Regions from separate parts of the Lysinibacillus sp. JNUCC 51 genome, predicted to be linked through region 1. Evidence: predicted binding sites of a transcription regulator. Region 1 holds the regulator's gene; each other region holds the start of a gene.
The links. Region 1 encodes LexA, which represses DNA repair genes until DNA is damaged. Its sites were predicted from a motif close to CGAACATATGTTCG; they were not measured.
Positions count from the first base shown of each region.

Region 2: uvrB (excinuclease ABC subunit UvrB) is a predicted target of LexA. The motif match lies at 1,778-1,791, and genes of this name have one in related genera.
Region 3: JNUCC51_RS18800 (carbohydrate kinase) is a predicted target of LexA. The motif match lies at 2,105-2,118, and genes of this name have one in related genera.

Region 1 is NZ_CP065545.1:1,078,096-1,082,946, reverse strand. It holds gene JNUCC51_RS05625 (prepilin peptidase) at 249-1,001, shown strand; gene JNUCC51_RS05620 (gamma-glutamyl-gamma-aminobutyrate hydrolase family protein) at 1,097-1,819, shown strand; gene lexA (transcriptional repressor LexA) at 2,043-2,660, opposite strand; gene yneA (cell division suppressor protein YneA) at 2,822-3,136, shown strand; gene JNUCC51_RS05605 (YneB family resolvase-like protein) at 3,133-3,801, shown strand; gene JNUCC51_RS05600 (GNAT family N-acetyltransferase) at 4,037-4,549, opposite strand; gene JNUCC51_RS05595 (DUF896 domain-containing protein) at 4,759-4,851, shown strand, end outside.
Region 2 is NZ_CP065545.1:1,632,573-1,637,423, reverse strand. It holds one part of gene prfB (peptide chain release factor 2) at 1-337, shown strand, start outside; gene JNUCC51_RS08120 (competence protein ComK) at 398-907, opposite strand; gene JNUCC51_RS08115 (IDEAL domain-containing protein) at 1,133-1,375, shown strand; gene uvrB (excinuclease ABC subunit UvrB) at 1,866-3,845, shown strand; gene uvrA (excinuclease ABC subunit UvrA) at 3,853-4,851, shown strand, end outside.
Region 3 is NZ_CP065545.1:3,901,619-3,906,469, forward strand. It holds gene JNUCC51_RS18790 (MarR family winged helix-turn-helix transcriptional regulator) at 1-340, opposite strand, end outside; gene JNUCC51_RS18795 (MFS transporter) at 574-1,830, shown strand; gene JNUCC51_RS18800 (carbohydrate kinase) at 2,151-3,242, shown strand; gene JNUCC51_RS18805 (pseudouridine-5'-phosphate glycosidase) at 3,247-4,161, shown strand; gene JNUCC51_RS18810 (RelA/SpoT family protein) at 4,372-4,851, shown strand, end outside.

The DNA of each region.
Region 1 (4,851 bases):
AACCATAATTTATCTTCTTTCGCGGGTGTCCAAACGCTTGTACTTGTCGTTTTGCTTTCGCTACAGAAAACATTGCTGTAATAGAGGAACTCAGTCTAAGAATGCCATGTCCTGTGGAAACGACTGAGTGATCAACTTCGTGATGACTTAGAGCCTCCGGCGGATGTCACGGAATTATGGGGAGGCATAATTGATTGGCGCGCATACTTCAAATGTATGGGCGTCTATTAGTATAGGAGGACATAAAAATGGAGATTGCTTATACAATTACAGTGTTAATAATTGGGCTCGTTCTTGGCTCGTTTTTTAATGTAGTAGGCTTACGTGTGCCTTTGAAGGAGTCCATTGTGCGTCCACCCTCGCATTGTACTTCTTGCAAGAGACAGTTGACGGCGCTTGATTTGGTGCCTGTTTTGTCTTATTTATTTTTAGGTGGAAAATGCCGTAGCTGTGGGCAAAAAATTTCTTGGATCTATCCGCTGATGGAACTTATAACAGGCGTGTTATTTGCCTTTGCATATTGGAAATTAGGCCTTAGTGCAGAATTTTTCGTAGCGCTATTATTAATTTCATTATTAGTTATTATTGTTGTATCGGATTTTGCGTATATGCTTATTCCTGATAAGGTACTATTATTCTTTTTACAATTGCTAGTTTCGGGACGTGTGATATCTCCTTTATCTCCGTGGTGGGACAGTATAGTTGGCGCTGTGGTAGGTTTTGGAATATTATATATTATAGCTGTTCTATCAAGAGGTGGAATGGGTGGTGGCGATATTAAATTATTCTTTTTACTTGGGCTCGTACTCGGCACAATACATGCTATTCTGACGCTATTTTTAGCAGCTGTCATTGGCATGATTGTTGGGATAGTTGTGTTAAAGGTACGCGGGCAAGGAAGAAAAATGCCTATACCATTCGGACCGTCTATTGCTTTAGCAGCTATTATTATCTATTTCTATGGGGATGCGTTGATGAATTGGTATCTCGGATTTTGGTAATTAATCCGGTGAGGGATTCCTTCAACGATTAATAATCTTCACCAATCAGACTTTTACAGCAGTTAATGCAAGATAAAGATCATGGAGGGGATAGGATGAAACCAATTATCGGTATAACGGCTTTTGCGGAGGATGATTTGTCCTCAAGATTAAATGCTGCTTATAGCAAAAGTATAATTGAAGCAGGGGGGGTTCCACTTATAATTCCACTTGGGGTTGAAGAGGATGTAGCACAAATTTTATCGTTGACGGATGGATTATTACTATCGGGTGGCTATGATGTACATCCATTCCTCTTTGATGCAGAACCTACACCAAAATTAGGGAAGGTTCATCCTGAACGAGATTCTGTGGAGCTTGCTTTAATTAACGCGGCTTATATTCGGAAAATGCCTATTTTTGGAATTTGTCGAGGGCTTCAAATACTAAATGTTGCGTTTGGAGGCACAGTCTATCAGGATATTGATAGTGAGTATCATAGTAAAAAATTAATAAAGCATGCTCAACAAGCAGCAAGAGGCGTTGCAACACATTATGTTAATCTATCACCTGATACATTATTAAAAGCGATTATTGAAGAAGAAAAAATTGCTGTGAATTCATTTCATCATCAGGCAATAAACGTAGTAGCAGAAAAGTTGAAAGTGATAGCAAAGTCTAGTGATGGTATCATTGAAGCGGTAGTACATGATGATTTACCATTTTGTCTAGCAGTACAGTGGCATCCTGAAGAGCTAGCCATTGCAGGAGATGAAGTATCAAAGAAACTATTTGCTGCATTTGTAAATGCAAGTTTGAAATTTAAGGTAGAGGCATAAAACTTTTTAGCATAGAAAGATGAAGAACAGCTTGGACAGAAATCAATCCCACGTTATGGGTAAGAGCTGTTTTAAATTAACTAAAGACTGTTAGGTGTAAGAATCCATTTTAAAGTGGGTTCTTTTTTAGTTTATAAAATAGCATTCAAAAGATAAGAAAAAGAGGTATATGCCCATTTGTGAACATAAAATCCTCTTTTTATACTTTAATATTGAGATGTTTTTAATGTACACGACGATATAGACCTACAACATGTCCCAAAATAGAAACTTGATCTACGATAATTGGCTCCATCGTTGCGTTTTCAGGCTGTAAACGAAAATGACTTTTTTCCTTAAAGAAACGCTTTACAGTTGCTTCATTCTCTTCAGTCATTGCTACAACAATATCACCATTATCAGCTGTTGATTTTTGTTTAACAATAACTAAATCTCCGTCTAAAATGCCAGCTTCAATCATTGATTCACCCATAATTTCTAGCATAAATAACTGATCTTCGCTTGTTCCATAAATATCTGGTAGTGGGAAATATTCATCGATATTTTCAACAGCAGTTATCGGAGAACCTGCAGTAACCTTTCCGACTAATGGAACATGAATAACATGTTGCTTTTGGATAGAATCCTCTGGTTCTAAAATTTCAATAGCACGTGGTTTAGTTGGATCGCGTCGGATCAAGCCCTTTTGTTCTAAACGAGCTAAATGTCCATGGACTGTTGAGCTTGAAGCAAGTCCAACTGCTTCACCAATCTCACGTACAGATGGTGGATACCCTTTTGCTCGTACTTCTTCTTTAATGAACTCTAATATGGCCTCTTGTCTTTTCGAAACTTTTTTCATTATTGCTCACCTCTTTTTTAATCATTCTACTTATTAATAGTATAACAGAATGCGAACACTTAAGCAAACATAGGTTCGAAAAGTGTTTGACAAAAACGTTTGTTCGTATTATTATGAGAACATACATTCCGAACAAACATTCTTAAAAAGGGGTTATAAACATGAACTGGTTAAAGAAAAATCCACATATTACAATTTTATTAGGAGCTTGTCTACTTTTTGCAGCATACCTTTTTATAACAGATCCAGGCGATGTAACGTACACAGAAATTGAAATTGCACATGGTGATAGCTTATGGTCGTTAGCCGATCAATACCGTGGTAAAATGAAAACGGATGAATGGATTAAGCTTGTGAAAACAGAAAATGAATTATCGAACGTACAAATTATTGCAGGTAAATCACTAGTGATTCCAGTAGTGGGTGATCAACCCTATCCTATAAATTCAATTGAAATTGCGAGAAACGAAAAATGATAATGAATCAACAATCGGCTGTTGTCTATTGCCGTGTGAGTACAGAAAAAGAGACACAAACTTCCTCGTTAGAACGTCAGCAAGAGGAATTAACGCGCTATGCTAAAGTACAGGGCTACGAAGTCAAACGTGTTTTTAAGGACAAGCATAGTGGCTATGATGTGGAACGTGAAGGTTTACTAGAAATGCTCGATTTCATAAAAGAAAAAGAAATAAATGCATTATTTGTGCAAGATGAAACACGTTTAGGGCGTGGGAATGCTCGAATGGCAGTATTGCATTTATTGCAGAAAACAGAAACAGATGTTTTTTCTATGCGAGATGAGGGACCTTTACAATTAAATGAAATGGATACGATGCTCCTAGAAATTTTAGCAATTGTTGAGGAGTACCAGCGCAGAATTCATAATGCTAAAATAAGACGTGGCATGCGTCGTGCCGTTGAAAATGGCTATCGCCCTGAAAACAATTTATCTAACCGTGGAAATCCAAATGGTCAAGAACGTAAGGATGTTCCTATAGAAGAAATTGTCAACCTTCGTAATCGAGGCTTCACCTTTGAAGAAATCGCTATGACTCTTAGAGGTCTAGGCTTTGAAGTGAGTAAAGCTACTGTCCATAGGAGATATCGGGAACATCAAGAGGGAAGCGAACAAATAAAATGACGTTTTAATCAGTGGGAGTTTTATCATCCTGCTGATTTTTTTATTTTTAAAGGCTTTAGAAGTGGAAAGGAGCGAGAAGTAATGGATAGACTTTTGAATGAATAACTAAAATTCATTTATCATGGAGAACAGTATCCAGTAGCCCGATAAAAATAAGAGAAGTAGCGATTTCTACCTCTCTGCCTCATATATTCTTTATAAATATGAAAAACAATCATCTTTCCCTGAAACTACCTTATGCCCATTCTTCTTCTAAAACAGCATAATAATACTCATCCCACCACTCATCTCCATTTGGGATGCATTTTTTAAAATAGCCCTCGCGTCTCATACCGATTTTCTCCATCACTCGATAGGATGGGGTATTTTCTGGCTGGCATGTTGCAATAATTCTATGAAGTTTCAATTCTTTAAATCCGTAGTCCAATACAGCTTTTGCTGCTTCTGATGCAAATCCATTATTGAAATAGTTCGGATTCAATACCCAACCAATCTCATACGTATGGTCACCAAAACATTGATGGAAAACAATATGACCAATTACAGTATTTTCGCTTAATAAAATAATGGGGAAGTGTTTTGCTTTTTCACCGTTATTTTCTGAAACGAACTTTTTTGCTTCTTCCTCATTAAAAACGCCCTCGGGAATATACTTCATTACAGTAGGATTTGAAGTATATTCATAGACAGCTTGCCAATCTTGAATTTCAAACTCTCTTATTAATAGTCTTTCTGTTTTGATAAACAATTTATATTCCTCCAAGCATAAATCAATTGTTGTTTTGGAACCCTATAAATTAGTTATACACTTGTAATTTCCAAAAGTCATGCAATTTATGGTATTTATTTCAAAAATTCAAGGATACTAGAAAGGTTGGTATAACTGCATTTTCGGGGAATACATGCTATACTTTGCATACCATATTCATTATGATATGTACTGAAAGGTGTGTAACTATGTTATCAAAAGAGAAAATTAACCGAATCAATGAACTTTCTGCTAAGGCTAAAAGTGGTACATTAACTGAGGCAGAAGCTAAGGAACGATCA
Region 2 (4,851 bases), 550 kb from region 1:
GACAGATTCAGCTGTTCGTATTACGCACATTCCAACTGGTACTGTCGTACAATGTCAGGCAGAACGTTCACAAATTAAAAACCGTGAAAAAGCAATGACGATGTTAAAAGGTAAACTCTATCAATTAGAGATCGAAAAGCAACAGGCACAGCTAGATGAAATCCGTGGTGAACAGAAGGAAATCGGCTGGGGCTCACAAATTCGTTCATATGTATTCCATCCATATTCAATGGTGAAGGATCATCGTACAAGTGAAGAAACAGGTAATGTAAGTGCGGTGATGGATGGTGATGTAGATCCATTCATTAATGCATATTTACGTTCAAAAATCGGGTAATGAAAGCCCCTCAGATGCACAATGATATTGTGCTTTTGAGGGGATTTTTTATGGTTCAAATCAAAAAGGTGGGTGATATGGAGTGTCTTGGCTAATCTCCTTCCGTTCATTCATGTAATGTTTATAGAGCATCGAAGCATTGACAAATTGCTTGCTAATCGAAGCATATTGAATCGGCATTTCAATCTGTTTATTATTTTTCAATGTAACAATACAGCCCATTTCACTCGGTACAATATTCGAAATGGCGTGAAGTCCGATCCAAATATTGTGGATAGAGTTTGGCGAATATGTTGGTAGAAAAATACAAGGATAACCATAATCATAAGCAACAACGATTGGAAGCTTATGTTGATTGCCGAAAAAGCGTTTGGCGGAATGTCTTGCTGCTTCATAGGTTGTTCCTAGTGAGACACAAGATTTTCGTAATATATGCATTGGTTTCCGTGTGACGGTAAGTTCATTATGCTTATCAATTACCCGTGTAAAAATTTTAGAGTCATACTGAATTGGCTGAAGTAAATAGGTGTTGAAAGACATTATATATCCATTGACGTAGTTTGCTGACATCTATGTAAGCCTCCTTTTTCTATTTGTTATTGAAGTGTAGAACACAAATTCAAATTCAGAAAATATAAATAAAAGAAGAAAACCATTGATGTATCAAGCAATTGCATAGAGGAATTGCTTGAAATTGCATGAGATTAATAGTAAATCGAAGTGATTTTCAGTTCGTAAGCATTGCATTTTAATTTTAATTTTCTTATAATTTAGAAAAGGATCGAGGTGAGATCGTTGGATAAATATTATTCGTATACAGATTTTCTAAAAGCCGTTGGTCAGTCAAAGAAAGTTGATGAGGCAGAGAAATTATTAAACGAGATTTATTTAGATTTATTTTTAAATCATATCCAGCGTAAGCATCGTGAAGAGCAGCTCATGGTTCTGATAGATAGAGCACTCGACGAAAAAGATGAAAAGGCATTTCATCTATACGCAACCGAACTAGTAGCTTTACACCAAGACGCAAGTAAATAATATGACGAACCCGCCCTCTGTTATTGGAGGGTGGGATTTTTTTGCTATTTTATTTGGATACCTCGAATGGTAATCTAATCAGATATTCAATCTACTTGATCAGTTTTCAAACTAAGCTGATCATATCTCCAAACAACCTGATCATTTCTTCAATCAACCTGAGCGATCCTCCCCTTACTTAATCAAATCTCCCTAAAATCTGCTCTTTATTAGACCCTATTTCGATGAGCAATCCATCACCAAACAATGAAATTCCTGCAAAGGTCATGTATTTACATTTTCCCATCTCGATTAGCTAACATTTGGAAAGGGTAATCTATTGATAGAGATGTTTCTATTAATTGCTATAGTACATACGTTCTGTCGAATTCATCTCAAATAGAGCAAATGAAAAAATATTTACAAACATTCGTTCGTTAAATGTTCGAAATTTTAATAGCGCTATGCTAAAATATATGTATCAAATTGGTAGGAAAGGGCGGGGACATGTATGCAAACATTTGATTTACAAGCGCCATATACACCTGGTGGAGATCAGCCACAGGCAATTGCGGAATTAGTGGAGGGTGTACGTGCCGGTAAACGTCATCAAACGTTGCTCGGTGCAACCGGAACAGGAAAAACGTTTACGATTTCTAATGTCATTAAACAGGTAAAAAAACCGACACTTATTATGGCACACAATAAAACATTGGCGGGTCAATTATATAGTGAGTTTAAAGAGTTCTTCCCTAATAATGCAGTTGAATACTTTGTCAGCTACTATGATTACTTCCAGCCAGAGGCATATGTACCGCAGACGGATACTTATATCGAAAAAGATTCAAGCATTAATGATGAAATTGATAAGTTGCGTCACTCTGCAACATCTGCATTATTCGAGCGTGATGATGTCATTATTATTGCATCCGTGTCCTGTATATATGGTCTAGGTTCTCCAGAAGAATATCGTGAAATGGTCGTGTCAGTGCGGACTGGAATGGAAATTGAACGTAATCAATTGCTTCGAAAGCTAGTCGATGTACAGTATGAACGAAATGATGTGAGTTTTACACGTGGGACGTTCCGGGTACGTGGCGATGTAGTGGAAATATTCCCTGCTTCTCGTGATGAGCATTGTATCCGCGTGGAGTTTTTCGGGGACGAGATCGATCGAATTCGCGAGGTGGATGCGTTAACTGGTGAAATATTAGCGGATCGTGATCATGTAGCTATTTTCCCAGCATCCCACTTCGTTACACGAGAAGAAAAAATGCTAAAGGCCATTGAGAATATTGAAAAAGAGTTGGAGGAGCGTTTAGCTCTTTTACGTGCAGAGGATAAATTATTAGAGGCACAGCGTCTAGAGCAACGTACTCGCTACGATTTAGAAATGATGCGTGAAATGGGCTTTTGCTCAGGTATCGAAAACTATTCGCGTCATTTAACATTGCGTGAAGCGGGGGCAACTCCGTATACGCTACTTGACTATTTCCCTGATGATTTTTTACTTGTTGTCGATGAAAGTCACGTTACTTTGCCACAAGTTCGAGGGATGTATAACGGTGACCAAGCACGTAAAGGTGTACTAGTCGAGCATGGATTCCGTTTGCCATCAGCACTAGATAACCGCCCTTTACGTTTTGAAGAATTTGAGAAACATATGCATCAAGCTATTTATGTATCAGCAACACCTGGCCCATATGAGCTTGAACATTCTCCGGAAATGGTGCAGCAAATTATTCGTCCAACAGGGCTGCTTGATCCACAAATTGACGTACGTCCTATTGAAGGGCAAATTGATGATTTAATCGATGAGATTCAAGGTCGTATTGCCCGTGATGAACGAGTCCTAGTTACAACATTGACGAAAAAAATGTCAGAGGATTTATCGGCTTATTTGAAAGAAATGGGCTTAAAGGTGGAGTACTTGCATTCAGAGATTAAGACGCTAGAGCGAATTGAAATTATTCGCGAGCTGCGTAAAGGTACTTACGATGTTCTAATCGGCATTAACTTATTGCGAGAAGGACTAGATATTCCTGAGGTTTCCCTTGTGGCGATTTTAGATGCTGACAAGGAAGGGTTTTTACGTTCAGAGCGTTCACTCATTCAAACAATTGGACGTGCTGCTCGTAATGCTAATGGTCATGTCATTATGTACGCAGATAATATGACGGATTCGATGAAAAAGGCGATTGAAGAAACAAAGCGTCGTCGAACACTGCAAATGGCGTATAACGAAGAGCATGGCATTACACCGAAAACGATTGTGAAGAAAATTCCTGATGTTATTCGTGCGACACAGGTTGCAGAGGAAGAAGAATCCTATGTAACGAAGGCAACAAAAGGTAAGAAGCTGACGAAGGCGGAAAGAGAGCAGTTACTTGCTACTCTAGAAGTAGAAATGAAGGAAGCAGCAAAAGCACTCGATTTCGAACGTGCTGCTGAGCTGCGCGATACAATATTTGAATTGAAGTTAGAAGGGTGAATGGCTTGTGAAAAATACTGAAATAGTCGTGCAAGGCGCACGAGCTCATAATTTAAAAAATATCAATGTCACAATTCCACGCGATCAATTAGTCGTGCTAACGGGTTTATCGGGCTCAGGGAAATCATCATTAGCGTTCGATACGATTTATGCCGAGGGGCAGCGTCGTTATGTAGAATCCCTTTCAGCCTATGCCCGTCAATTCCTTGGTCAAATGGATAAACCAGATGTCGATGCAATAGAGGGATTATCTCCTGCTATTTCAATCGATCAAAAAACGACGAGCCGTAACCCGCGTTCTACAGTTGGGACAGTAACGGAAATCTATGATTATTTACGATTGCTCTATGCGCGTATCGGTAAGCCTATTTGTCCGAATCATGGTATTGAAATTACTTCCCAAACGATTGAGCAGATGGTCGATCGTTTATTAACTTATCCAGAAAGAACGAAAATGCAGTTACTTGCTCCGATGGTATCCGGGCGTAAAGGAACGCACGTAAAGCTACTGGAAGATTTAAAAAAGCAAGGCTTCGTTCGTGTACGTATCGACGATGAGCTACGTGATTTAGATGATGCGATTGAACTTGATAAAAACAAAAAACATTCAATAGAAGTAGTCATCGATCGTGTTGTGATGAAGGAAGGTGTCGCGGCACGTCTTAGTGATTCTTTAGAGACAGCGTTACGTTTGGCAGATGGGCGTGTACTTGTCGATGTGATGGAGCATGAAGAATTATTATTTAGTGAGCATCATGCTTGTCCATTATGTGGATTTTCAATCGGTGAGCTCGAGCCACGCATGTTTTCATTCAATAGTCCATTTGGAGCTTGTCCTAGCTGTGATGGATTAGGCTCGACCCAAGAGGTAGATCTTGATTTAGTAGTACCAGATTGGGACCGTAGTTTATTAGAGCATGCTATAGCACCATGGGAACCAACAAGCTCTCAATATTACCCACAATTATTAAAGGCTGTGTGCGATCATTATGATATCCCGATGGAC
Region 3 (4,851 bases), 2.3 Mb from region 1:
CTTGCCAAATTGGAGCAGCCTCAATTAATTTTTCAGCCCCTTTTTCAGTTAGTGTAATGACCTTTGTTCGAGCATCTTGCGGATCTCTATTTAAATCTACATAGCCATTTTGCTTTAACAAGTTAATATTTCGTGTAATGGTTGTTTGATCGAGCAGCAAAATTTCTCCTAATCGACTTATGGAAACTGATTGTTGATGATCGATATGTGCTAGCATTGAGTATTGTGTAACTTTTAAGCCAGTGGGCTGTAGTAATTTATCATACAATTGTGTCACGACTCGTGTTTTTTTACGAAGGTTTGCACATACACATATTTGTGTGTAATCTATATTCTTCATTGCTCCGTGCTCCTTTTCGAGTTGGTTCAATATTATAGTAGCCTTATTGATTTATTTTGTTAAGATGGAAAATGTTCCTTGACAGTAATAAAAGTGATTACTAAGATTATATATGTATATACATGTTTTCGGAAGGGGTTCATTCCAGTAATATATGCATATACATATATTGAGCTATAATCTTTTTCATTAAAGAGTGTTTAAAAAATCAATTAAGAAATGAAGGTGTTCAGATGAAGCGTATTCATTATAGCTGGTTTATTTTAGTTGTAACCTTTTTCTCGATTATTGTTGCAGGGATTACAATGTCATCATCAGGGGTATTTATAGACTCCTTTGAAAAAGAATTTAATTGGGATCGATCTTTAATAGCTTTAGCTTTTGCAGTGAGTCTATTTTTATATGGTTTTTCAGGTCCATTTATGGCGGCATTACTAGAAGTAGTTGGTTTAAAGAAAATGATGCTGGGAGCGATGGCTACATTATTCATAGGCATGATGCTTACGCTTTTTATGACACAATCATGGCAATTAATCATTATATGGGGCTGTATTATTGGCTTAGGAGCAAGTCTCTTTTTAACGGTGTTAAGTCCTTATGTAGCCAATCATTGGTTTGTGAAAAGTAGAGGGTTGGCAGTAGGGATTTTAACGGCAAGTACTGCAACAGGGCAGTTAATTCTCCTTCCTATATTGGCAATTATTATTGAGCATTATTCTTGGCGATGGGCGATTGGATTAATTCTCATTTTAAGTATGGTTATGTTCATCACTATTTCTATATTTATTAAAAATAAACCACAGGATATTGGAATTCTTCCTTATGGAATGGAAGAAAATCTAGCAATGCGACAGGAGAATCATAAGAAAAATCCGATTAGTATTGCGTTTAATGGTTTATTTGAAGCTATAAAAAAGAAAGAGTTTTGGTTATTAGCGGGAAGTTTTTTCATTTGTGGACTTTCAACTAGTGGGTTAGTTGGTACTCATTTTGTTTCTTATTGTATTAGCTTTGGTATCCCTTTAGTAACCGCTGCATCCTTTCTTTCTTTTATGGGAGTATTCAATCTCGTAGGCACTACTTTATCAGGGTGGCTGTCTGACCGTTTTGATAATCGATGGTTATTGTTTTGGTATTACCTTTTAAGAGGAATGTCTCTGCTTTTACTCCCGTATGCATTAATACAAGGGTCGCTCACTTTACTGACAATCTTTACAATTTTTTATGGATTAGATTGGATTGCAACAGTGCCTCCAACGATAAGTATTTCTAGACAAATTTTTGGAACAAATAAAAGTGGCATTATTTATGGGTGGATTTTCGCATCACATCAAGCAGGGGCAGCAGTTGCAGCTTATAGTGGAGGCCTTATCTATAAGTTTTTCAATTCATATACTTGGGCCTTTTTCCTTGCAGGGATGTTCTGTGCATTGGCAAGTTTATTTGTTATCATCGTGAAAAAACAAACACCTCATCATGCCAATACTTGATAATAGACTACTCGATTTTCTTTGGGCGCAATTCTAGCTTTCGTCGGTTCTCGAAATTTTATTAGCAATAGGTATTTAGCAGTATCGAGCCGCCGTTCCTCCAATTTGTTTCCGTTGTCGCTTCGCCTTCGCACATCACCCCGCATTTTACCGAAAAGCCATACTTTATTTAATAAACATCAAATTTCATTGAAGCAATAGTTATAACAACATGTAGTTGAAGCCAATATTATATCGGCTTCAACTTTTTCTTTAAAAATTTTTTGACATCATTCAAACAAAAGTTTATAATGTAAACAAATATAATAAAAGGTGATGCTATGAATGAAAGAGAACAGGCGGTCCTTGCATTAATTCGCCAGAATCCGTTTATGTCTCAACAAGAGATGGCCGATAAAATGAATCTGTCTCGACCAGTCCTTGCTAATTTAGTGTCGAGCTTAACGAAACAGGGGAAAATTGTAGGTCGTGCATATATTTTGCCTGAGGAAAATGAAATTATTTGTATCGGTGGAGCTAATCTTGACCGAAAATTTCATGTGAAGGGGAATGTCCAGTTCGGTACATCCAATCCTGCAAGCTCTTCATTTAGTGTAGGTGGTGTTGGACGAAACATTGCTGAAAACTTAGGCAGATTAAATCATCAAGTAACATTGCTGACTACTGCCGGCAAAGATGCTGATTGGCAAGTTATCCAAGAAGCTTCAGAGCCATTTATGAATTTACGTTATGTAGAGCAGCTACCTGACGCTTCAACTGGTTCCTATACTGCGGTTATGGATGAGCAGGGCGAGCTAGCATTAGCGGTAGCAAATATGGAAGTATATGATCTTTTATTGCCAAGTTTGCTAAAAAAACATGAGGCAATGCTGATGAATGCGGGCTGCTTTATTATGGATTTAAACTGTCCAAAGGAAACAGTGGCTTACATACAGCAGGTTGCAATTGCCCGTGACATTCCTTTTGTCATTGTACCGGTATCTTCACCAAAAATGAATCGATTACCCGATACGTTGCAAGGTGTAACATGGTTTATTTGTAACACAGATGAAGCAGAGACGATTGTTGGTCACAAAATCGAAAACTCTGCGCATTATGAAAAGGCTTTACAGCAACTTCTTAAATTAGGTGCTGAACAGGTAATTATTACTGCGGGTAGCAAAGGTGTGTATGCAGCTTCCACTACAACGAAGCCAAGTCATTACGCAGCTAAAGCTATAGAAAAAATTGAAGATGTAACAGGTGCAGGAGACGCCTTTGTCAGTGCTGTAATACATAGCTGGCTTACTGGGCAATCCTTTGCAACATGTATTGATGCAGGCTTAACGAATGCCAAAAATACACTTGCATCCCCATATACAGTAAGACCTGAGCTATCAGTTGATTTGTTAAACAGTGAAATGGAGGAATAACAACATGAAAGAATTCATCGTATTATCAGAAGAAGTAAAAGCAGGACAAGCGAAAGGCTTACCAATCGTAGCATTAGAATCAACAATTATTTCTCACGGAATGCCATATCCACAAAATGTACAAACAGCACGTGAAGTAGAACAAATTATTCGTGATAATGGTGCAGTACCAGCAACTATTGCATTAATCGATGGTAAAATTAAAATTGGTTTATCAGATGAAGAACTTGAAATGTTCGGTAATGCACAAGGTGTAGCAAAAGCGTCTCGTCGTGACTTAGGCTATCTTTTAGCAACAAAAAAATTAGGAGCGACAACTGTAGCTGCAACAATGATTTGTGCGGAGCTAGCTGATATTGAAATTTTTGTAACTGGCGGTATCGGTGGCGTACACCGTGGTGCTGAAACAACAATGGATATTTCAGCAGATTTAGAAGAATTAGCTCAAACAAATGTTGCTGTAATTTGTGCGGGTGCTAAGTCAATTTTAGATATTGGTTTAACTTTAGAATATCTTGAAACAAAAGGTGTACCAGTTGTTGGATACGGTACAGATGAGCTACCAGCATTCTATACACGTCAAAGCGGTTTTGATGTTAACTTCAAGATTGATACTCCAGAGGAAGTGGCAGAAATGCTACGTGCAAAATGGCAATTGGGCTTAAAAGGTGGAGCTGTCATCGCTAACCCAATCCCAGAGTCTGAAGCGCTTGAGAATTCATTCATTACTGGAATCATTGAAAAAGCTTTAGTAGAAGCAGAAGAAAACGGTATTCAAGGTAAAAACGTGACACCATTCTTACTTGGAAAAGTTAAAGAATTAACAGAAGGTAAAAGCCTTGATGCCAATATTGCATTAGTGAAAAATAATGCAGTAGTTGGGTCGAAAATTGCTGTAGCGTATAATAAATTAAGCTAAACAACTATAAATATAGATAGAGACTCTTTGCGAATATTTCATTCGCAAAGGGTCTTTTTATTCATTACCATGAATATTTTTTCCATTTTTCACATTGTTCACGAGAATAACTAAACAAAATGACACAGTTACTTTACAATAGCCCATTAAATTTTATACAATTAAGTTTATATCTAATCTGAAAAATTTGACGAGCAAGGTGGACATGTTATGGCGAAAGAGCAAATTTTGACTCCCGAGGACGTTTTTGAGTTAGTCAAATCCTACATGAATGATGAAAATGTCGCATTCGTGAAAAAAGCATATGAATTAGCAAGGGATGCCCATATTGAGCAATTCCGAAGCTCGGGTGAACCGTATATTATTCACCCTGTGCAAGTAGCTGGTATTTTAGCTGAATTACAAATGGATCCTGAAACAGTTGCGGCTGGTTTTTTACATGATGTTGTCGAGGATACGGATTTTACGCGTGACGATTTGGTTCGTGAATTCGGCGAAGAAGTTGCGATACTTGTAGACGGTGTAACAAAGCTAGGGAAAATTAAATATTTATCTAAAGAAGCGCAACAAGCAGAAAACCATCGAAAAATGTTTGTAGCTATGGCGCAGGATATTCGTGTCATTTTAATTAAACTGGCAGACCGCCTGCATAATATGCGCACGTTAAAGCATTTACCAGCAGAAAAACAA